DNA from 4 places in the Bacillus sp. 1A genome. Region 1 is predicted to be linked to each of the others. Evidence: riboswitches for the same ligand, from Rfam matches in the RefSeq annotation. Region 1 holds a riboswitch; each other region holds the start of a gene.

Region 1 (4,717 bases):
CTATGGGGAACTGGAAACTTATTCTTACTTCTTTCATTACCACGTGTCGGAGTAGCAACAAGCTTCCCATTATCTCAAACTGGAATCGTTATCTCAACATTCGGTGCGATTGTCTTCTTAGGCGAAAAGAAAACAAAACGTCAATTGATCTTTATTGCACTAGGTAGTGTTTTAATTATCGGCGGCGCTGTATTGTTAGGTATGACAAAAGCATAAACTTATAATCTATTAATCCCTGAAGCAATTATGCTTCAGGGATTTTTTATTACAACTATTTTTTAAATATAATAATCTTTATAGCCTTATTTGTATCACCTCTCCTCCCTCCCATTCCATTCTTTTCACGATAAGTCTTTTCTTTTTACAAAATTCTCTTAAAAATGGTATCGTTTTTTATAACATATCTCCACTAGAAAGGAATAAAGGATATGCTAACTAAACATCGAATTCTATTTATTGGTGCTGGTCGTATGGCAGAAGCTATATTTTCCGGATTACTTAAAACAAGCAAAGAATACATCGAAGAAATTATCGTTTCTAACCGAAGCAACGTAGAAAAGCTAGAACAATTACAAGCACGATATAATGTGTCTACTGCAACAGATTGGAAGCAGCATGTTACATCTGTTGATACGATTGTTTTAGCAATGCCACCTTCTGCACATGAAGAATTATTAGCAGAATTATCTCCGTTACTATCGAATCAACTTGTCGTAACGGTAGCCGCTGGCATTGGCCCATCTTATTTAGAAGAAAGACTTCCCGGGGGAACACCTGTTGCTTGGATTATGCCAAACACAGCTGCTGAAATTGGCAAGTCTATCTCCTTATATACAACGGGACGATCAGTAAACGAGATGCATCAAGAAACCCTGCAACTGCTTTTAAGAGGCATTGGTACTTCGCAACTTTGCACTGAAGAGGAAGTTCATCAGCTAACTGCAGTTACTGGAAGTGCACCAGCTTTCCTTTATTACTTTGCTGAAAGCTTAATTGAAGCAACAAAAAGTTATGGAGTCGATGAAGCAACTGCCAAACACCTTGTCATTCAAATGATTTCTGGCTCTGCTTCTATGCTTGAACAAACGCAAGATCCAGCTAACCTCCGCGAACAAGTAACAACACCAGGTGGTTCCACAGCTGAGGGTCTCAAAGCTTTATATGAATATAATTTTTCAGAGGCAATTCAAAAAGCAGTAGAAGCAACAAACAAAAAAGCTAGGGGGAAATAATATGAATTTAACAAGTTTAAAAGACTATACAACATTACATAACGGTGTAAAAATGCCTTGGTTCGGTTTAGGTGTTTTTAAAGTAGAAGATGGTTCAGAAGTAATTGAATCTGTAAAAGCAGCAATTAAAAATGGCTACCGCAGCATTGATACTGCCGCAATTTACCAAAACGAAGAAGGCGTTGGACAAGCGATCCGTGAATCAGGTGTTTCACGTGAAGAATTATTCATTACATCAAAAGTATGGAATAGCGATCAAGGGTATGAAACGACACTTCGAGCATTTGAGACTACATTAGAGAAATTAGGTCTAGAATATTTAGATTTATATTTAGTACATTGGCCTGTAAAAGGGAAATATACTGAATCATGGAAAGCGTTAGAAAAGCTTTATAAAGATGGCCGTGTTCGCGCTATCGGTGTGAGTAATTTCCATATTCACCACTTACAAGACGTATTTGAAATTGCTGAAATTAAGCCAATGGTCAACCAAGTGGAATACCATCCACGTTTAGCACAAGAAGAATTACACGCTTTCTGTAAAGACCATAATATCCAACTTGAAGCTTGGTCACCATTAATGCAAGGCCAACTGCTAGACAACCCAACATTACAAGACATTGCAACAAAATATAATAAATCAACTGCGCAAATTATTTTACGTTGGGATCTACAAAACGAAGTTGTAACGATCCCTAAATCTATTAAAGAACATCGCATTATTGAAAATGCAAATATATTCGATTTTGAATTAAGTGCTGATGACATGAAAGCAATTCAAGCTCTAAATGAAGATCGTCGCGTTGGTCCAGATCCAGATAACTTTAACTTCTAATAGAAAAACCACTGCCATATGCAGTGGTTTTTCCTGTTAAAGAAAACTGAAAATTTAAACTATATTTCATTTGGTTGACACTTCATTATCCAAGGTGTAAGATTTTGAATTATCAAAGAAACACAAAAATTAATAAAGTTTATTCGTTTACTCATTGTATCAAGAGAGGTGGAGGGACTGGCCCTTTGAAACCTCGGCAACAGGTTCATTTTGAATACTGTGCCACTTCCTGCAAGCTTTGTGCTTGAAAGATAGAATGAGGGACTTCGTTTATATACGGGTGCATAACTTGTACGTAAAAATCCCTCTTTCTCAATACGAAAAGAGGGATTTTTTATTTTTCATTTCCCTCATCATCATCCAAACTTAATTATTTAGGAGGAAAATCAAATGAAAAAGAAGTTTGTACCCGGTATTGCATCAGTTGTAGGAGTAAGTATTTTATTAACTGGTTGCGGTAGTTATAAAAACGAAGCGAGCGGAGCAAATGCAAAAGACGAGGCGCCTAGTAAACAGATTTTAAACTTATCTTCACCTACTGAAATACGAACAATGGATACAGCTCGTGCTACAGATACTGATTCTGGTCAAGTAATGAGAAACGTATTTGAAGGTTTGTATAATCTTGGTGAAGGTAACAAACCTGTCCCTGGTGTTGCAAAATCTCATGAAGTAAGTGGCGATAAAACGAAATACACATTCCATTTACGAGATTCAAAATGGTCAAACGGCACTCCTGTTACAGCGAAAGACTTTGTCTTCGCTTGGCAAAGAGCTGTTGATCCAGCAACAGCCTCTGAATATGCATTTCTATTCTTTGATATTAAAAATGCAACAAAAATTAACAACAAAGAACTTCCAGCCGATCAACTTGGTGTAAAAGCAATTGATGACCATACGTTTGAGGTGGAATTAGAACGTCCTGTTCCGTACTTTATAAGCTTAACAGCTTTCCCAACATTTCTACCAATTAACGAGGAATTCTTTAAAGCACAAGGTGATAAGTATGCGTTAGAAGACAATACAATTTTGTACAACGGAGCTTTTACACTAAGCGATTGGAAGCATGAGCAAAGCTTTAAATTTAAGAAAAACCCTACCTATTGGGATAAAGATACTGTCAAACTGGAAGAAATCAATTTTAACGTCGTAAAAGAAAAATCTACAGAAGTAAATTTATTCGAGTCAAAACAATTAGATCGTATCAAACTAACATCTGACTTCGTTGATAAATATAAAAAGGATGCTAACTTTAAAGAACGGCCAAACGTAGGGGTACAGTTTCTACGTATGAATCAACAAAACAAAGTACTTCAAAACGTTTCTGCACGCCAAGCAATCGATCAAACAATTGATCGAAAATCCTTTGTAAATACGTTATTAAATGACGGCTCTACACCAACCTCTAGTCTCGTGCCGAAAAACTTTGCAAAAGGACCTGACGGAACAGACTTCCGTGCTGCAAACGGCGATTTAACAAAGGTTGATACAAAATCTGCTCAAGAATTATGGAAAAAAGCTAAACAAGAGCTTGGTTCTGAAAAGATAACATTAGAATTATTAACAAGTGATGCTGACCTTGATAAGAAAACTGGTGAGTTCTTAAAAGGACAACTAGAAAAGAATTTAGATGGATTAACAGTAAATATAAAGCCGCAACCACGTAAACAACAAGTTTCACTTTTATTAAAAGGTGACTACGAAATTGGAATTGACGGCTGGAGCCCTGACTTTGCTGATCCAATTACATTCCTTGAGCTATTTACAACGAATAACCCTTACAACTTAGATCATTACTCTAATAAGGAGTTCGATGAAACAATAACAAAAGTGAAAACAACTTTAGCCGGTGATGAAAAGGCTCGCTGGGAAGCATTACTAGCATCCGAGAAAATATTATTTAAAGACTCTGTTATCGCTCCTCTTTACCAAAAAGGCGAATCTTATTTAGAACGTTCTTATGTGAAAGGAATTGTGCAAGTAGACTTTGCAGGTCAATTAAACTTCAAATGGGCACAAATTAAAAAATAAAAGGCAACCTGAATTGAAGTGTTCCTATCCATACCAATTGTTTTATTGGAAAAATGTATTAAAAGCGGATTTCTCAATAGGAGAAAATCCGCTTTTTTAATATATTATTTTTAAAAAATAATACTCCGATTTTATTATTGACATATAGTTCTTTCCAGTGTTAATATTCTAAATAATCAAAGAAACGAAATATTTCACCATCAAAATATAACGTCTACTACGTTGAAACATATAACGATAGATTATAGTTCAACATGTATATACATATAGAACACCTGATTACCTACATGCACATATTTATAATAGGTTTTCTCTTCTTCTATAGATACACTTCAAAACGTGGACATTATGACGTTACGAACAACACATTTAGGGAGGAACGAACAATGAATAAAAAAGTTGTACCTGTTGTTGCATCTGTTTTAGGGGCAAGTCTATTACTAACTGCTTGCGGGGGAAATAAAGATCATGCAAACGGAGCGAAAGCAAATGATAAACAGGCAATTAACTTATCATTCGCTTCAGAAATTCCAACAATGGATGTTGCAAAAGCAACGGATGGGGAATCCATGAACGTAATGCGCAATGTTTTTGAAGGATTATATGCAATGGGAGAAGA
Region 2 (4,717 bases), 3.6 Mb from region 1:
ACCTAAAGTAGCAAGCATATTAGGACTATTAGGTGAAGGTTGACGGTAATAATTACAGTATGCTTAATAAGCGAATTGAAATGTAAGGAGTGAGAAATAAGTGCTAAATATTTTAGTGGTTAATTTTCCAGCAGAGGGACATGTAAATCCTACATTAAGTTTAGTCAAAGCCTATACTGAACGAGGTGATCACGTACATTATATTACGACAGAACAATTTAAAGGCAGAATTGAAGATTTGGGAGCTACTGTATATACACATCCAGATTTATTAAAGGAGATTTCTATTGATTCTGAAACTCCAGATGGGCTGAATTCTTTCTTTCGTGTACATGTTCAAACTTCTTTATATATATTAGAAATTACGAAACAATTATGTGAAAACATACATTTTGATTTCGTAATTTATGATATATTTGGCGCTGGAGAGTTAGTAAAGGAGTATTTACATATTCCAGGCATAGTTTCTTCTCCTATATTTTTAATTCCTCCAAATTTTTTGGAAACATTACCTTTTCATCCAAATGCAGAAATACCATTCCAACCTGATAAAATTTCTGAACAGTTACTATATCAAATGGAACATGAATTTGGAGTAACGCCTAAAAATAATCTTCAATTTATGCATAACAAGGGAGATATTACTCTTGTGTACACAAGTCGCTATTTTCAACCTAATAGCGATTTATTTGGAAGAAATAACATTTTTATTGGTCCTAGTATTTCAAATCGTAAAACAAATGTAGAGTTTCCACTTGAATTGCTTAAAGGTAAAGAAGTTATATATATTTCAATGGGGACACTGCTTGAAGGGCTTGAACCATTCTTTAATACGTGCATTGATACTTTCTCGGATTTTGATGGAATAGTTGTAATGGCAATTGGTGATAGAAATGATCGTTCTAAAATTAAGAAAGCGCCAGACAATTTTATAATTGCTTCATACGTACCCCAATCAGAAATATTAAGTGAAGCAGATGTTTTTATTACACATGGCGGCATGAACAGCGTACACGATGCTATTTATTTTAATGTTCCATTTGTCATTATTCCACATGATAAAGACCAACCAATGATAGCGCAAAGATTAACTGAACTTGAAGCAGCACATCGGTTATTGAAAGAGAATGTTAATGTGCAAACGTTAAAAGAAGCGGTAACAGATGTTCTTTCAAATAAAAAGTATAAGCATGGTATACGAAAACTGAATGATAGTTTTTTAGAATGTGGTGGTTCAAAAGAAGCAATTGCAGTGATTACATCTCTTTTAAATAAATAGTTTAGACAATATAAAAGCATAGAGGCACTACCTTTATGCTTTTATATTATTATACTGCAAACTGCACAGCAGTATTTGCATGTAAAAAAGCGGTATCAAAAACAGGTACAGTAAGGTCGTTTTGGGAAATGAGTAATGGTATTTCAGTGCAGCCTAGCAATATACCTTCTGCGCCATTTTGAATTAATGAGTTTGTGATTTGTAAAAGTTTTTCTTTTGATGTTTTTGAAATAATTCCTTTACTTAATTCATTTAAAATAACATGATGAATAAAATTTCTTTCCTCTTCAGTTGGGATGATTGTCTCAATATTAAAATTTGCTAGACGTGATTTATAGAAGTCTTGTTCCATCGTTTGTTTCGTACCCAATAGTCCGATACGCTTTATATTCTGTTCTACCATTTCTTTAGCACTTACATCACCAATGTGAAGAAGTGGAATAGATATTGCATTTTCTACTTCTTCAGCAAATAAATGGACCGTATTGGAACACATTAATAAACAATCAGCTCCGGATTTTTCAACCTTTTTTGCAACTGTGACTAATTCGTTTTTCACTTCTTCATATTGATGATTTTGTAATAAAGTAGTTACTTCACCAAAGTCCATGCTATATAAAACAAGCTTCGCATTTTGATCATATTGAGAGAGTGTAAGTGTATTAATATGTTTATAGTATAACGATGTAGATTCCCAACTTAGTCCACCAATTAAACCGATTACTTTCATCGTACATTCCTCCCGTAACTATTTTGAATTCATTATTTCACAATTCCGATAAGAATACAATGATTTAAATGTACCGTTAAACGAAAAATAAAAATAATTAGAAAAGTGTTGAAATTTATACTTATTAGTGCCATAATACGAATTACAAATTAATACTTATCCAGAGAGGTGGAGGGAACGGCCCTATGAAACCTCAGCAACCCCTATATAAATTTATAGGAAGGTGCTAATTCCGCAGAGGACACGATGTGTTTTTTGGAAGATAAGAGGATTCTTGAACGTGAAGAAAATGACCTCTTATGTAAGGGGTCATTTTTTGTTGTATAGAAAGGGAGTGTCGATGCATAATTCATTTTCAAAATAAATATAGAGTAATAAAAGTTGACTAATACGGGAGGGGGATTGTAATGAACAAATTATCAACAAAGTTAGTAGTAGCAATCGGAATTGGAGCAGCATTATACGGGATATTAGGACTTTGGGGATTTTCTATTGCACCCAATACATTTATTAAACCTGCATTAGCTATTTTAACCGTTTTTGGAGCGTTATTTGGTCCAGTGGCAGGACTTTTAATAGGACTTATCGGTCATACCGTAACAGATACAATCGCTGGTTGGGGTATTTGGTGGGGTTGGGTTATTAGTTCAGGCATTATCGGCTTTGCAATGGGCCTCATTCAAAAAAGAGTTAGCTTTAGTGTGAAAAACGGGACGTATAATAAGCGGGATATTTCTTATTTAGCCATTACTGGGTTAATTGGTATTGTCATTGCTATTATATTTGCTGGGGCATTCGATGTTATTGTGATGGGAGAACCATTTGACAAAATTGTTATACAAGTATTAGGAGCAACAATTGCTGATGTTATTGTATTTTTAGTTCTTGGATTGCCAATTACAATAGGTCTAGCTAAATCTAATAAGAAACATACACATTTAAAAATTGAAAAGTAGGGATGTTAACATGCAACCAATCATTTCTTTTGAACAATTCAGCTTTCAATATGAACATGCTGCGCAGCCTACTGTAAAAGACATTACATTTCATATATACCCTGGAGAAAAAGTACTAATTGCTGGACGGAGTGGTTCAGGGAAGTCAACGTTAGCTCATTGTATAAATGGGCTAATCCCCTTTTCTTATGAAGGGATTAGTACTGGTAATATTTTAATTGCCGGAAAAGACCCGAGGAAAGAGAGTGTTTTTGAACTGAGTAAACAGGTAGGAACAATTTTGCAAGATCAAGATGCTCAATTTATTGGTCTTACAGTAGAAGAGGACGTAGCTTTTTATTTAGAAAATGAATGTGTAAATCAAGATGATATGAAAAAGATTGTTTCGGACTCATTAAAAAAGGTAAAGATGCATGCTTTTCATAAACAAAGTCCACATGAATTATCAGGAGGGCAAAAACAAACTGTTTCTTTAGCAGGTTTGTTAACAACAAATGCTGATATATTATTGTTCGATGAACCGTTAGCAAATTTAGATTCAGCAAGTAGTTTACATACGATAGAACTTATTAAAGGCATACATAAACAATATAATAAAACAATTGTAATTATTGAACATCGAATAGAAGAAATGTTAAACCTGGATTTAGATAAAATCATTTTAATGAATGAAGGGGAAATTGTTGCGATAGGGACACCAGAAGAGATTTTAGCGTCAAATATATTACCATCTATCGGCTTAAGAGAGCCTATGTACGTAGAAGTATTAAAGAAATTGCCGTTTGATGGTAATAATGACGTAATATATTACCCGCTTGAAAATCTTCAAAGAGAAAGTGTTCGTAGCGTAATAGATGAGTGGATGGAGAAGCAAGTTTCTTTTAAAGGTACTCCTACAAAAAAAGAATTATTGAAAGTAGAGAATTTGTCATTCTCCTATCCTAATAAACAAAAAGTATTGGACAATGTAAATTTCTCTATATATGAAGGTGAAATTGTAGCACTTTTGGGCCATAATGGAGCCGGTAAATCAACATTAGCTCATAGTCTTATAGGCATAAACAAAACAAAAAATGATAGGATTGTATTTGATGAAGTAAATATCAATTCTTGGTCTATTCGTAAACGTGGTGAGGTTATATGTTATGTGATGCAAAATCCAAATCAGATGATTACACAACCTACTGTTATAGAAGAGGTTTCATTTTCATTAAAATTAAAAAAGGTTTCAAAGGAAGAAATTAAGCTTAGAGCGGAAGAAACATTAAAACTTTGTGGTTTGTATCCATTTCGAAATTGGCCAATTCAGGCATTAAGTTATGGACAAAAGAAGAGAGTAACGATTGCATCTGTACTAATAGCAAATCCGAAACTTATCATATTAGATGAACCGACAGCGGGACAAGATTATTATCATTATAAACAGTTTATGTCGTTTATTAGAAAACTAGCTGTAAAGGGAATATCTTTTATTTTTATCACACATGATATGAATCTCGCTTTAGAATATGCAGACAGAGCGATTGTTCTAGATGAAGGGGAAATTATTGCGAATAATTCCGCGTGCGTTGTATTAGGGGATACAGAAACGTTACAAAGGGCGAACCTAAGGGAAAGTTCTTTATTCAAACTAGTTAAATTTAGTGGAATTTCATATCCTGAAAGGTTTATGGAACATTATTTTGAGGATATTAGGAGGGAGGAAGGTGTATAGTACATATTTTCATCGCATGGATGAAGCAGTGAAATTGT
Region 3 (4,717 bases), 1.9 Mb from region 1:
CAAATCCAAGATGTGTTTGTAAGCCAGGATAATAGACATTTTTAACTTTAGCGTGCTCTTGTAAATAATGTGCAATTTTATTGGCGTTTGCAGCTGAATGCTCAAGACGTACATGCAATGTTTTTAGACCGCGAAGTACGAGAGAACAATCTTGAGGACCTAAAATAGCGCCGAATGCATTTTGTAAAAATCCAAGTTTTTGAGCGAGTTCGGCATCTTTTACAACCGCTAATCCGGCAGTAACATCACTATGACCGGCAATGAATTTTGTGGCACTATGAAGAACGACATCGGCGCCAAGATCAAGTGGTTTCTGGAATAGTGGTGTCAAAAATGTATTATCAACAAAAGTAAGGGCGTCAATAGATTTTGCAAGTTTAGAAACAGCACGAATATCTGTCACTTTTAAAAGTGGATTAGAGGGTGTTTCCACATAAAAGAGTTTTGTGTTTGGCTTAATGTTTTGCTTTATTTCTTCTACATTTGTCATATCAACAAATGTATGTGACACACCGTAACGGGAGAGCACTTCAGTTATAATTCGGTAAGTTCCTCCGTATACGTCTTCTGAAATGAGTACGTGATCGCCTTGTGAAAGAAGGAGGAATGCAGTAGAAATCGCTGCAATTCCTGATGCGAAGGCAAATCCCTTTGTTCCTCCTTCTAATAAAGCAATGATATCTTCAAGAGCTTCACGAGTTGGATTACCAGAGCGACTATAGTCATATTTTCCGAACGTATCTACATCAAACTGGTGGAATGTTGATGTATTATAGATGGGAACGTTAACAGCTCCTGTTTGCGAGTCATGTTTATATTGGTTGTGCAGTAAGAGTGTATCTATAGAATAACTCATATTCTTACACCTTCTTTTACAAGTTTAATGGCTTGCTTTAAGTCTTGGATTAAATCGTTACTATTTTCAATGCCAACGGAAAATCGCAGAAGACGATTACATACACCGTTTGCTGTTCTGATTTCTTCAGGAATATCAGCGTGTGTTTGCGTTGCTGGATACGTCATTAAACTTTCAACACCACCAAGACTTTCAGCAAATGTAATTAAGGATAAAGATTGTAAGAATGGATTAATCCATGTTTCATCTTTCAGACGAAATGAGATCATGCCGCCTCTTCCAGGATAAAATACATCTGTCACCCCGTCTTCATCATTTAAATAAGCAACAACTGCTTTTGCATTTTCTTCATGTTGTCTCATGCGAAGCGCTAACGTTTTCATACCACGAATTAATAGCCATGAGTCAAATGGACTTAAGACCGCACCAGAGGCATTATGATAATGAGCGATTTCCTCACAAAGTTCCTTTCCTTTTGCAACGACAAGTCCGCTTAGGACATCGTTATGTCCCCCTAAATATTTCGTTGCGCTATGAAGTACAATGTCGGCACCTTCTGTTAATGGCTGCTGTATATAAGGCGTATAGAATGTGTTGTCTACAATAAGAAGTAGTCCGTGTCTTTTCGCTACAGTTGCGACAGCGGCAATATCAGTAACTTGCATTAACGGATTAGTTGGAGTTTCTATGAAAATAGCTTTCGTTTCAGTTGTGATAGCTTGCTCAATTTGTTTAATAGATTGTGTATTTACGTATCTACATCGAACATTCCACTTTTTTTCGTGCTCAGAAAATAATCGATAAGTGCCCCCGTATAAATCTTCAGATACAATAAGTTCGTCTCCGGAACGGAATAGGGAAAGGACGAGGAGAACAGCTGCCATCCCTGAACTACAGGCATAACCTTGTTCACCGTACTCTAAATCTGCGATTGCCTGCTCTAAAAGACCGCGAGTTGGATTGCCAGTTCGTGAATAGTCAAAGCCAGTAGAGTTACCAATTCCTTCGTGACGATAAGCAGTTGAAAAATAAACAGGTGGGTTAACAGTTCCTGTTGTAGTCTCGCTCCGGTTTCCGATTTGTGCTAGTTTTGTTTCAATAGTTGACATGTGAAAATTCCTCCTTTTTAAATTAACAATTAAGTGAATGTAAAATAAAAAAAGCCTTCTAAAGAAGAAGGCTTTCGGTTTGAATAGAGTCTTCTTCTCATCTGTCAAATCTTTCACAATTTGCTGGAATTAGCACCTTATTAACAAATGTTAATGGTTGCTGAGGCGTCAAAGGGCCAGTCCCTCTACCTCTCTAGATAAGAATGTTCGTATGAAATTTTATTATGTTTTTAACTTTACAACAAAAGATAATTGAATTGCAACTTTATTTTAAATAATTTTTATTTTTCCGCAAGTGTCATTGACTTTTGCATTTGTGCATGCTAAATTTATTAAAAAATTAACAAACATTGTTAAAAGGGGAACGTATTTCCTTTTAGCTACATAAATAAAATAATAAAGACAAACTCTTATTGAGAGCGGTGGAGGGAAAGGCCCTGTGAAACCCGGCAACCTTTAAACGAAATGTTTGAAACGGTGCTAATACCTGCAAAACGAATGTTTTGCATAATAAGAGGAGGAATGATTATGTCCCCCTCTTCAAAGTGAAGAGGGTTTTTTTTATATTGATAGAAATGAGGGAGATTTGTGAAATTACTAGATTTATTATCAAAAGGAATTGTAATAGGTGATGGCGCGGTTGGGACATTATTACATTCACATGGCTTGCAAAGTAGTTTTGAAGAATTGAATATATCTGATCCAGATTTAATTATATCGATTCATAAGCAATATGTAGCTGCTGGGGCTGATGTGATTCAAACAAATACGTACGGAGCGAATGAAGCGAAATTACGTATGTATGGCTTAGAGAATCAAGTTGTTCAAATTAATAAAGCGGCAGTGAAGATTGCGAAAGCATCTGTTACAGATAGAAATGCAATTTTAGGGACAATTGGTGGTATGAAACATATCGGAGCTGTTACAACAACTGATATGGAGCGAGAATTTATGCTACTTGAGCAGGCAAGTGCATTACTAGAAGAACAGGTTGATGGACTGCTATTAGAGACTTTCTATGATGAGTTTGAATTACTTCATGCTGTTCAGGTGTTACGAAAACAAACGAATATTCCAATTGTAGCTCAATTAGCGTTACATGAGGCAGGTACGACTCAAAATGGAAATGATGTAAATGAAATATTAAAGCAGCTTTTAGATTACGGTGCAAATGTCGTTGGATTGAACTGTCAACTAGGGCCACTTCATATGACGGAAGCTTTTAAAATGATATCGATTCCTCAAAATGGCTACTTGTCAGCATATCCAAATGCAGGTCTCCCGAATTATGTGGAGGGACGCTACGTATATGAGGGAAGTCCGGCTTATTTCGAAGCGATGACACCGAAATTTATTGAGCAAGGTATCCGGTTATTGGGTGGTTGTTGTGGCACGACTCCAGAACATATTGAAAGTATGAAACGTGCAATTGCAAATGTTACACCTGTAATAGAAAAGGATACGATTCAAAGACCGAAAGTAGTTCATACACACGAGAAGCGTTCAAAAGCTCATGTCACATTAGCAGAGAAAGCAAAAAAACAAACGACAGTAGTAGTGGAATTAGATCCACCGAAAACGTTAAATACGCAGCGATTTTTTGAAGGAGCAAGAGCATTGAAAAGAGCTGGTGCAGATGCTATTACTCTAGCAGATAATTCATTAGCATCGCCTCGCATCTCGAATATGGCAATGGGGGCATTATTAACGAAGCACGATATTCCGGTATTGACGCACTTAACGTGTAGAGACCATAACGTCATCGGACTACAATCTCATTTACTAGGCCTATCAGCGTTAGGTATGGAAGAAGTGTTAGCTTTAACTGGTGATCCAGCACGCGTTGGTGATTTTCCAGGTGCCACTTCTGTATATGATTTGTCCTCTATTGAGCTCATTAAAATGATTAAAGAAATGAACGACGGGCGCTCGATTTTAGGGAAATCAATTGGTCCAGCAACAAGGTTTTCAGTGGGAGGTGCGTTTAATCCGCATGTAAGACATTTAAAAGCAGCGGTTAAGCGAATGGAACGGAAAATAGATGCTGGAGCGGAATATTTCTTAACGCAGCCAATTTATGATATCGCGTTAATTGAAGAAGTGTATGAAGCGACAAAGCATTTGGAACAACCTATTTTTATTGGGATTATGCCATTAATAAGTAAAAGGAATGCAGATTTCCTTCATTTTGAGGTACCGGGTATTACACTACCTGAAGAAATAAGGGAGAGAATGGATGGACATGAAACGAAAGAGGCAGCAATTGAGGAAGGGATTCGCATTTCACAAGAATTGATCGATGCGGCGATGAAATATTTTAACGGCATTTATCTTATTACACCATTTCTAAAATATGAAATTACAGAACATCTTGTTAAATATGTGAGAGAAAAGCAAGAAGTGAAAGAAGGTATTAACTGATGAAATGTATAGAAGAAAAATTACAAAATAACATCTTAATATTAGATGGTGCAATGGGAACAATGATCCAGCAAGAGGACTTAACTGCGGAAGATTTCGGAGGAGAAGAGTACGAAGGCTGTAATGAATATTTAGTAGAAACAAGGCCTGATGTCATTTTAAAGATTCATAAAGCTTATATTGAAGCTGGAGCGGATATTATTGAAACAAATACATTTGGGGCGACGAATATTGTATTAAGTGATTATGAGTTGTCTCATTTAGATGAGGAATTAAATGAGAAGGCAGCACGTTTAGCGAAGCAAGCGGTCAAAGAAAGCGGGAAGGAAGT
Region 4 (4,717 bases), 1.2 Mb from region 1:
GAGTTATACGCACCTGTAAGCGGTAAAGTTGTAGCAGTAAACGAAGAATTAAGTGACCAACCAGAACTTGTTAACGAATCTCCATACGAGGGTGCATGGATGGTTAAAGTTGAACTTTCTGATGCAAGCCAAGTTGAGAAGTTATTAACTGCAGAAAAATATGCAGAAATGACAAACCAAGACTAATTATAGTCGACTGAAGGACAGCCTTTGTGCTGTCCTTTTTTATTTTGTGTAAAATAATGAACGTAGAATCATATACTAATTATCGTGTAGGAGAACGTTTTTGAAAAAACTTTCGTTTAAGTTTTTATTGACCAGCTCCAGCGGCTAGAACAGTCGGTCATTTCACTCCTGAACTTGAGGCAAAAAGCGCCTCTAGTTCAGGAGTTCCAATGCCCTCTTGTTCTGAGCAAGCCGCTTCTGCTTTTCTTTTGCAAAAATAAACAGGAAACAACATGAAAATAACGAATATACTATATACTAAGTTAAAGGTTGTATAGTATATGGTGATCGGGTGATGACATATGATTTATGTAGAAAAAGTCATTATTGTAGAAGGTAAATCAGATAGAAGAAAGATTGAATCTATTATTCGTGAACCGGTGGAAATTGTTTGTACAAATGGTACAATTGGTTTATCGAAAATGGATGAGCTCATTGATCAGTTTTTTGATAAGGAAGTGTATGTACTAGTGGATGCTGATGATGCTGGAGAAAAGTTAAGGAAGCAATTTCGAAAAGAATTTCCGCAAGCAGAGCATATTTATATTGATCGCTCGTACCGAGAAGTGGCAACTGCGCCATCTTCACACTTAGCAAATGTATTATGGGGAGCTGACATTGACGTTTATACAGAATATTTACGGTAAGGAATGATAGAAGTGATTGATTGGACAGGAGCCGAAGCTACAGCCCTAATAGAGAACGAAGAAAAAACAGTGTTATATGTATATACTCCAATGTGTGGAACATGCCAATTAGCAAAAAAGATGTTAACAGTTGTTGAGATGACAATTGAAGACTTGAAAATTGGAATGTTAGATTTAAATTATGCTCCGCATTTAGCGAAAGAGTATGGAATCGAAAGTGTACCGTGTTTACTTGTTTTTGAAAATGGGACACTCATGAAGAAGATATATGCATTTCATTCGGTTGAATATTTATATACGGAATTAAAGTAGGCGGCAAAGTTTTTGCCGCCTCGACATATTTCTCGGGAAATATGTCGAGATGCAGGGTGGTTACAGTATTTGTCGAGCGAAAGTAACAGGATTGTTCTTTAGTGAGAGGGAATGGTATGTGTAATAGAAAGTGATATGAAGGATGTGATTTAGGGTGAAATTATATTCTTTGCTGCAATCATTTGTAAATTACGCTAATGGTCAATATCATTTAGAGCCGCTTTTAAGACAAGGAGAAAAAACTGTTAATTTCCGCTTTGGAGATGAAAGTTGTTCGTTACAAATTTCAAGAGATTATATAGAGCTGCTACATGAGGAAAGAGGAACGGAGCAAATCGTTTGTGCAGATGAGGAAGATGTAAAACAATTGGTGAACGGCAATGTACGATTGCAAATGTTAATGAACGATGGACGTGTACAATATTCGGGAACGTATCGAACGATGCTATTAGTTGAATCGATGTTTCATATATGTAAACCAATGTCAGTAGGCGCTTAAAATTCTGAAGTTTCATTTTTTAAGAAAATTTCTGTTGACATGATGTGTGGATATTGATACAATTCAATTCATAAAATATAGACAATTTCATAAATTACAAATCAGACGAAAATGTAATCTGATTTCTCTTATCAAGAGAGGTGGAGGGACTGTGCCCTGTGAAGCCCGGCAACCGTCAACTTATGTTGAAATGGTGCCAATTCCTGCAAAGCAAATGCTTTGAGAGATGAGAGAGAGGGATAATGTTGTTATATACGCATATAAACCTTTCTGCTTCTCTAAAGCGGAAAGGTTTTTTTGTTGTTTGAATGTGGAGGACATTCAAATAATAAAAGTAATGATAACGGTGGACTACGCGCATCAAAAATAAAAAATTGCGGAGTCGATCAAAACAAAAAGGGGTGAACATCATGATCTTGTTAGAAAATGTAAAGAAAATATATAAAGCAAAAAGCGGTGATGTCACTGCTGTAGATAATGCCAATTTAAAAATAGACAAAGGTGAAATATTTGGTGTGATCGGATATAGTGGCGCTGGGAAAAGTTCTTTAATCAGATTATTCAATCAGTTGGAAAAACCAACTTCTGGCCAAATTACAATTGCAAATCGTGTGATTTCAGCAATTACAGGGAGTGAACTTCGTAAGGCAAGGCAAGAAATCGGAATGATTTTTCAGCACTTCAACTTACTTTGGTCACGAACTGTACGCGAAAATATCGAGTTCCCACTTGAAATTGCAGGTGTTGATAAGGCGAAGAGAAGAAAACGAGTGGATGAGTTAATTTATCTTGTTGGATTAGAAGGAAGAGGAGACGCGTATCCATCTCAGCTGAGCGGAGGACAAAAGCAACGCGTGGGTATTGCAAGAGCATTAGCTAACAATCCACAAGTGCTTTTATGTGATGAAGCGACATCAGCTCTTGATCCAGAAACGACAGATCAAATTTTAGATTTATTATTAGATATTAATAAGCGTCTCGGTTTAACAATTGTACTCATTACACACGAGATGCACGTGATTCGAAAGATTTGTAATCGAGTGGCGGTAATGGAGAAAGGGAAGATTGTAGAAACGGGTCCAGTACTTGATGTATTCCGCAATCCGCAGAAAGACATTACAAAGCGATTTGTACAGCAGTTAACGGATTCTGAAGATACAAATGAAACGATTGAAAGTTTAATTGAAAAGTATCCAGATGGTAAAGTAGTTCGTTTGCAGTTTATCGGTGAAGCTGTAGAAAGACCAGTACTTCAAAGATTAATGCAACGCAGTGATATAGAAGTTAGCATTTTGCAAGGAAACATCGCCCAAACAAATAACGGCTCTTACGGTAGTTTAGTTGTTCATTTAAATGGTGAGGAAACAGCGATTCAGCAAGCAATAGAGGGAATACATCAAGATCAAGTAGAGCTGGAGGTGATTGCACATGGATAAGTTGATCACAAATGTTGATTGGAATCAAATGTTAGAGGCAACTGGTGAAACGTTATATATGACGGCAATCGCAGCTCTGGCCACATTTGTTTTAGGACTAATTTTAGGGTTGTTACTCTTTATGACAGCGAAAGATAATTTATGGGAAAACAAAGCGGTTAATACGGCAATTGGAGCGTTCGTAAACATTTTCCGCTCGATACCATTCATCATTTTAATCATTTTATTAATCCCATTCACAAAGATTCTGCTTGGAACAATTCTTGGAGCGAGTGCAGCACTGCCAGCTTTAATTATTGGAGCGGCACCGTTTTACGCGAGAATGGTTGAAATTGCACTTCGCGAAATTGATAAAGGTGTAATTGAAGCTTCAAAAGCGATGGGAGCAAAAACAAGCACTATTATTTTGAAAGTATTAATTCCAGAATCGTTACCAGCATTAGTATCTGGTATTACGGTTACAACAATCGCTTTAGTAGGCTATACAGCAATGGCGGGGGTTGTTGGTGCTGGTGGCCTTGGAACACTTGCTTATTTAGAAGGATTCCAGCGAGGAAATAACGATGTAACAATCGTTGCGACAATTTGTGTATTACTAGTGGTATTTTTCATTCAGTGGATTGGTGATCGTGTAACGACTCGAATAGATAAACGATAATAAAAAAACAGGAGGATGTTTCAAATGAAAAAATTATTACTTACAGCACTTATTTCAACTTCTATTTTTGGGTTAGCTGCTTGTGGCGGGAAAGATAAAGATGAAAAGAAACTAGTTGTGGGGGCTTCTAACGTGCCGCACGCTGAAATTTTAGAAAAGGCAAAACCGTTACTTGAGAAAAAAGGAATTGAATTAGAAGTGAAAAAGTTCCAAGATTACGTGTTACCAAATAAATCGTTAGCGGATAAGGATTTAGATGCAAACTACTTCCAGCACATTCCGTATTTAGAAAAAGAAATGAAAGATAAAAAATATGATTTTGAAATAGCAGGGAAAATTCACTTGGAACCAATTGGTGTATATTCTCAAACATATAAGAGCTTAAAAGAACTTCCAGACGGGGCGACAATTATTATGAGTAATTCCGTTACTGACCATGGACGTGGTTTAGCAATTTTACAAAAAGAAGGCATTTTAAAAATTAAAGACGGAGTAGATCCAGTTAGTGCAACTCCAAAAGATATTGTAGATAATCCGAAAAACTTAAAGTTCAAAACGGATATCGAGCCTGGTTTGTTACCACAAGTGTATAACAATAAAGAAGGCGACGCTGTTTTAATTAACTCGAACTATGCAATTGATGCGAAATTAAATCCAGAAAAAGATGCAATTGCAATTGAAGGTGATGATTCTCCATACGCAAACGTATTAGTGGTTCGTAAAGGTGATAAAGATAAAAAAGGGATTAAAGAGCTTGTAGAAGTATTGCATTCTAAAGAAATCGAAGACTTTATTAATAAAGAATATAAAGGAGCGGTTGTTCCTGTAAAAGAATAATTGCTGAAAAGAGCTGGTGTATGCCAGCCTTTTTTATAACTACATAACTATAGGGGAGAAGGGGACATCATATGAAAAAGATTCTATTGTCAGTTGTTACAGC

What was found. A riboswitch is a leader RNA that binds a small molecule or an ion and turns the genes downstream of it on or off. The one in region 1 is predicted to bind S-adenosylmethionine.
Region 2: it holds a riboswitch for S-adenosylmethionine, as region 1 does, so the genes downstream of both, ACUN0F_RS20130 (ECF-type riboflavin transporter substrate-binding protein) here and ACUN0F_RS02075 (peptide ABC transporter substrate-binding protein) in region 1, are expected to answer to the same signal.
Region 3: it holds a riboswitch for S-adenosylmethionine, as region 1 does, so the genes downstream of both, ACUN0F_RS11705 (bifunctional homocysteine S-methyltransferase/methylenetetrahydrofolate reductase) here and ACUN0F_RS02075 (peptide ABC transporter substrate-binding protein) in region 1, are expected to answer to the same signal.
Region 4: it holds a riboswitch for S-adenosylmethionine, as region 1 does, so the genes downstream of both, ACUN0F_RS07910 (methionine ABC transporter ATP-binding protein) here and ACUN0F_RS02075 (peptide ABC transporter substrate-binding protein) in region 1, are expected to answer to the same signal.

What each region holds. Positions count from the first base shown of each region.
Region 1 is NZ_JBQYLZ010000001.1:388,968-393,684, forward strand. It holds gene ACUN0F_RS02060 (GRP family sugar transporter) at 1-216, shown strand, start outside; gene proC (pyrroline-5-carboxylate reductase) at 429-1,232, shown strand; gene ACUN0F_RS02070 (aldo/keto reductase) at 1,234-2,067, shown strand; SAM riboswitch class I at 2,221-2,325, shown strand; gene ACUN0F_RS02075 (peptide ABC transporter substrate-binding protein) at 2,458-4,098, shown strand; gene ACUN0F_RS02080 (peptide ABC transporter substrate-binding protein) at 4,485-4,717, shown strand, end outside.
Region 2 is NZ_JBQYLZ010000001.1:3,940,043-3,944,759, reverse strand. It holds gene ACUN0F_RS20140 (macrolide family glycosyltransferase) at 101-1,279, shown strand; gene ACUN0F_RS20135 (aspartate/glutamate racemase family protein) at 1,329-2,009, opposite strand; SAM riboswitch class I at 2,163-2,278, shown strand; gene ACUN0F_RS20130 (ECF-type riboflavin transporter substrate-binding protein) at 2,417-2,965, shown strand; gene ACUN0F_RS20125 (ABC transporter ATP-binding protein) at 2,976-4,679, shown strand; gene ACUN0F_RS20120 (energy-coupling factor transporter transmembrane component T family protein) at 4,672-4,717, shown strand, end outside.
Region 3 is NZ_JBQYLZ010000001.1:2,316,881-2,321,597, forward strand. It holds gene metC (cystathionine beta-lyase) at 1-856, opposite strand, end outside; gene metI (cystathionine gamma-synthase/O-acetylhomoserine thiolyase) at 853-1,965, opposite strand; SAM riboswitch class I at 2,060-2,169, opposite strand; SAM riboswitch class I at 2,373-2,482, shown strand; gene ACUN0F_RS11705 (bifunctional homocysteine S-methyltransferase/methylenetetrahydrofolate reductase) at 2,554-4,386, shown strand; gene metH (methionine synthase) at 4,386-4,717, shown strand, end outside.
Region 4 is NZ_JBQYLZ010000001.1:1,585,568-1,590,284, forward strand. It holds gene gcvH (glycine cleavage system protein GcvH) at 1-186, shown strand, start outside; gene ACUN0F_RS07895 (toprim domain-containing protein) at 528-872, shown strand; gene ACUN0F_RS07900 (thioredoxin family protein) at 876-1,184, shown strand; gene ACUN0F_RS07905 (hypothetical protein) at 1,339-1,683, shown strand; SAM riboswitch class I at 1,809-1,916, shown strand; gene ACUN0F_RS07910 (methionine ABC transporter ATP-binding protein) at 2,094-3,119, shown strand; gene ACUN0F_RS07915 (methionine ABC transporter permease) at 3,112-3,777, shown strand; gene metQ (methionine ABC transporter substrate-binding lipoprotein MetQ) at 3,802-4,614, shown strand; gene metQ (methionine ABC transporter substrate-binding lipoprotein MetQ) at 4,686-4,717, shown strand, end outside.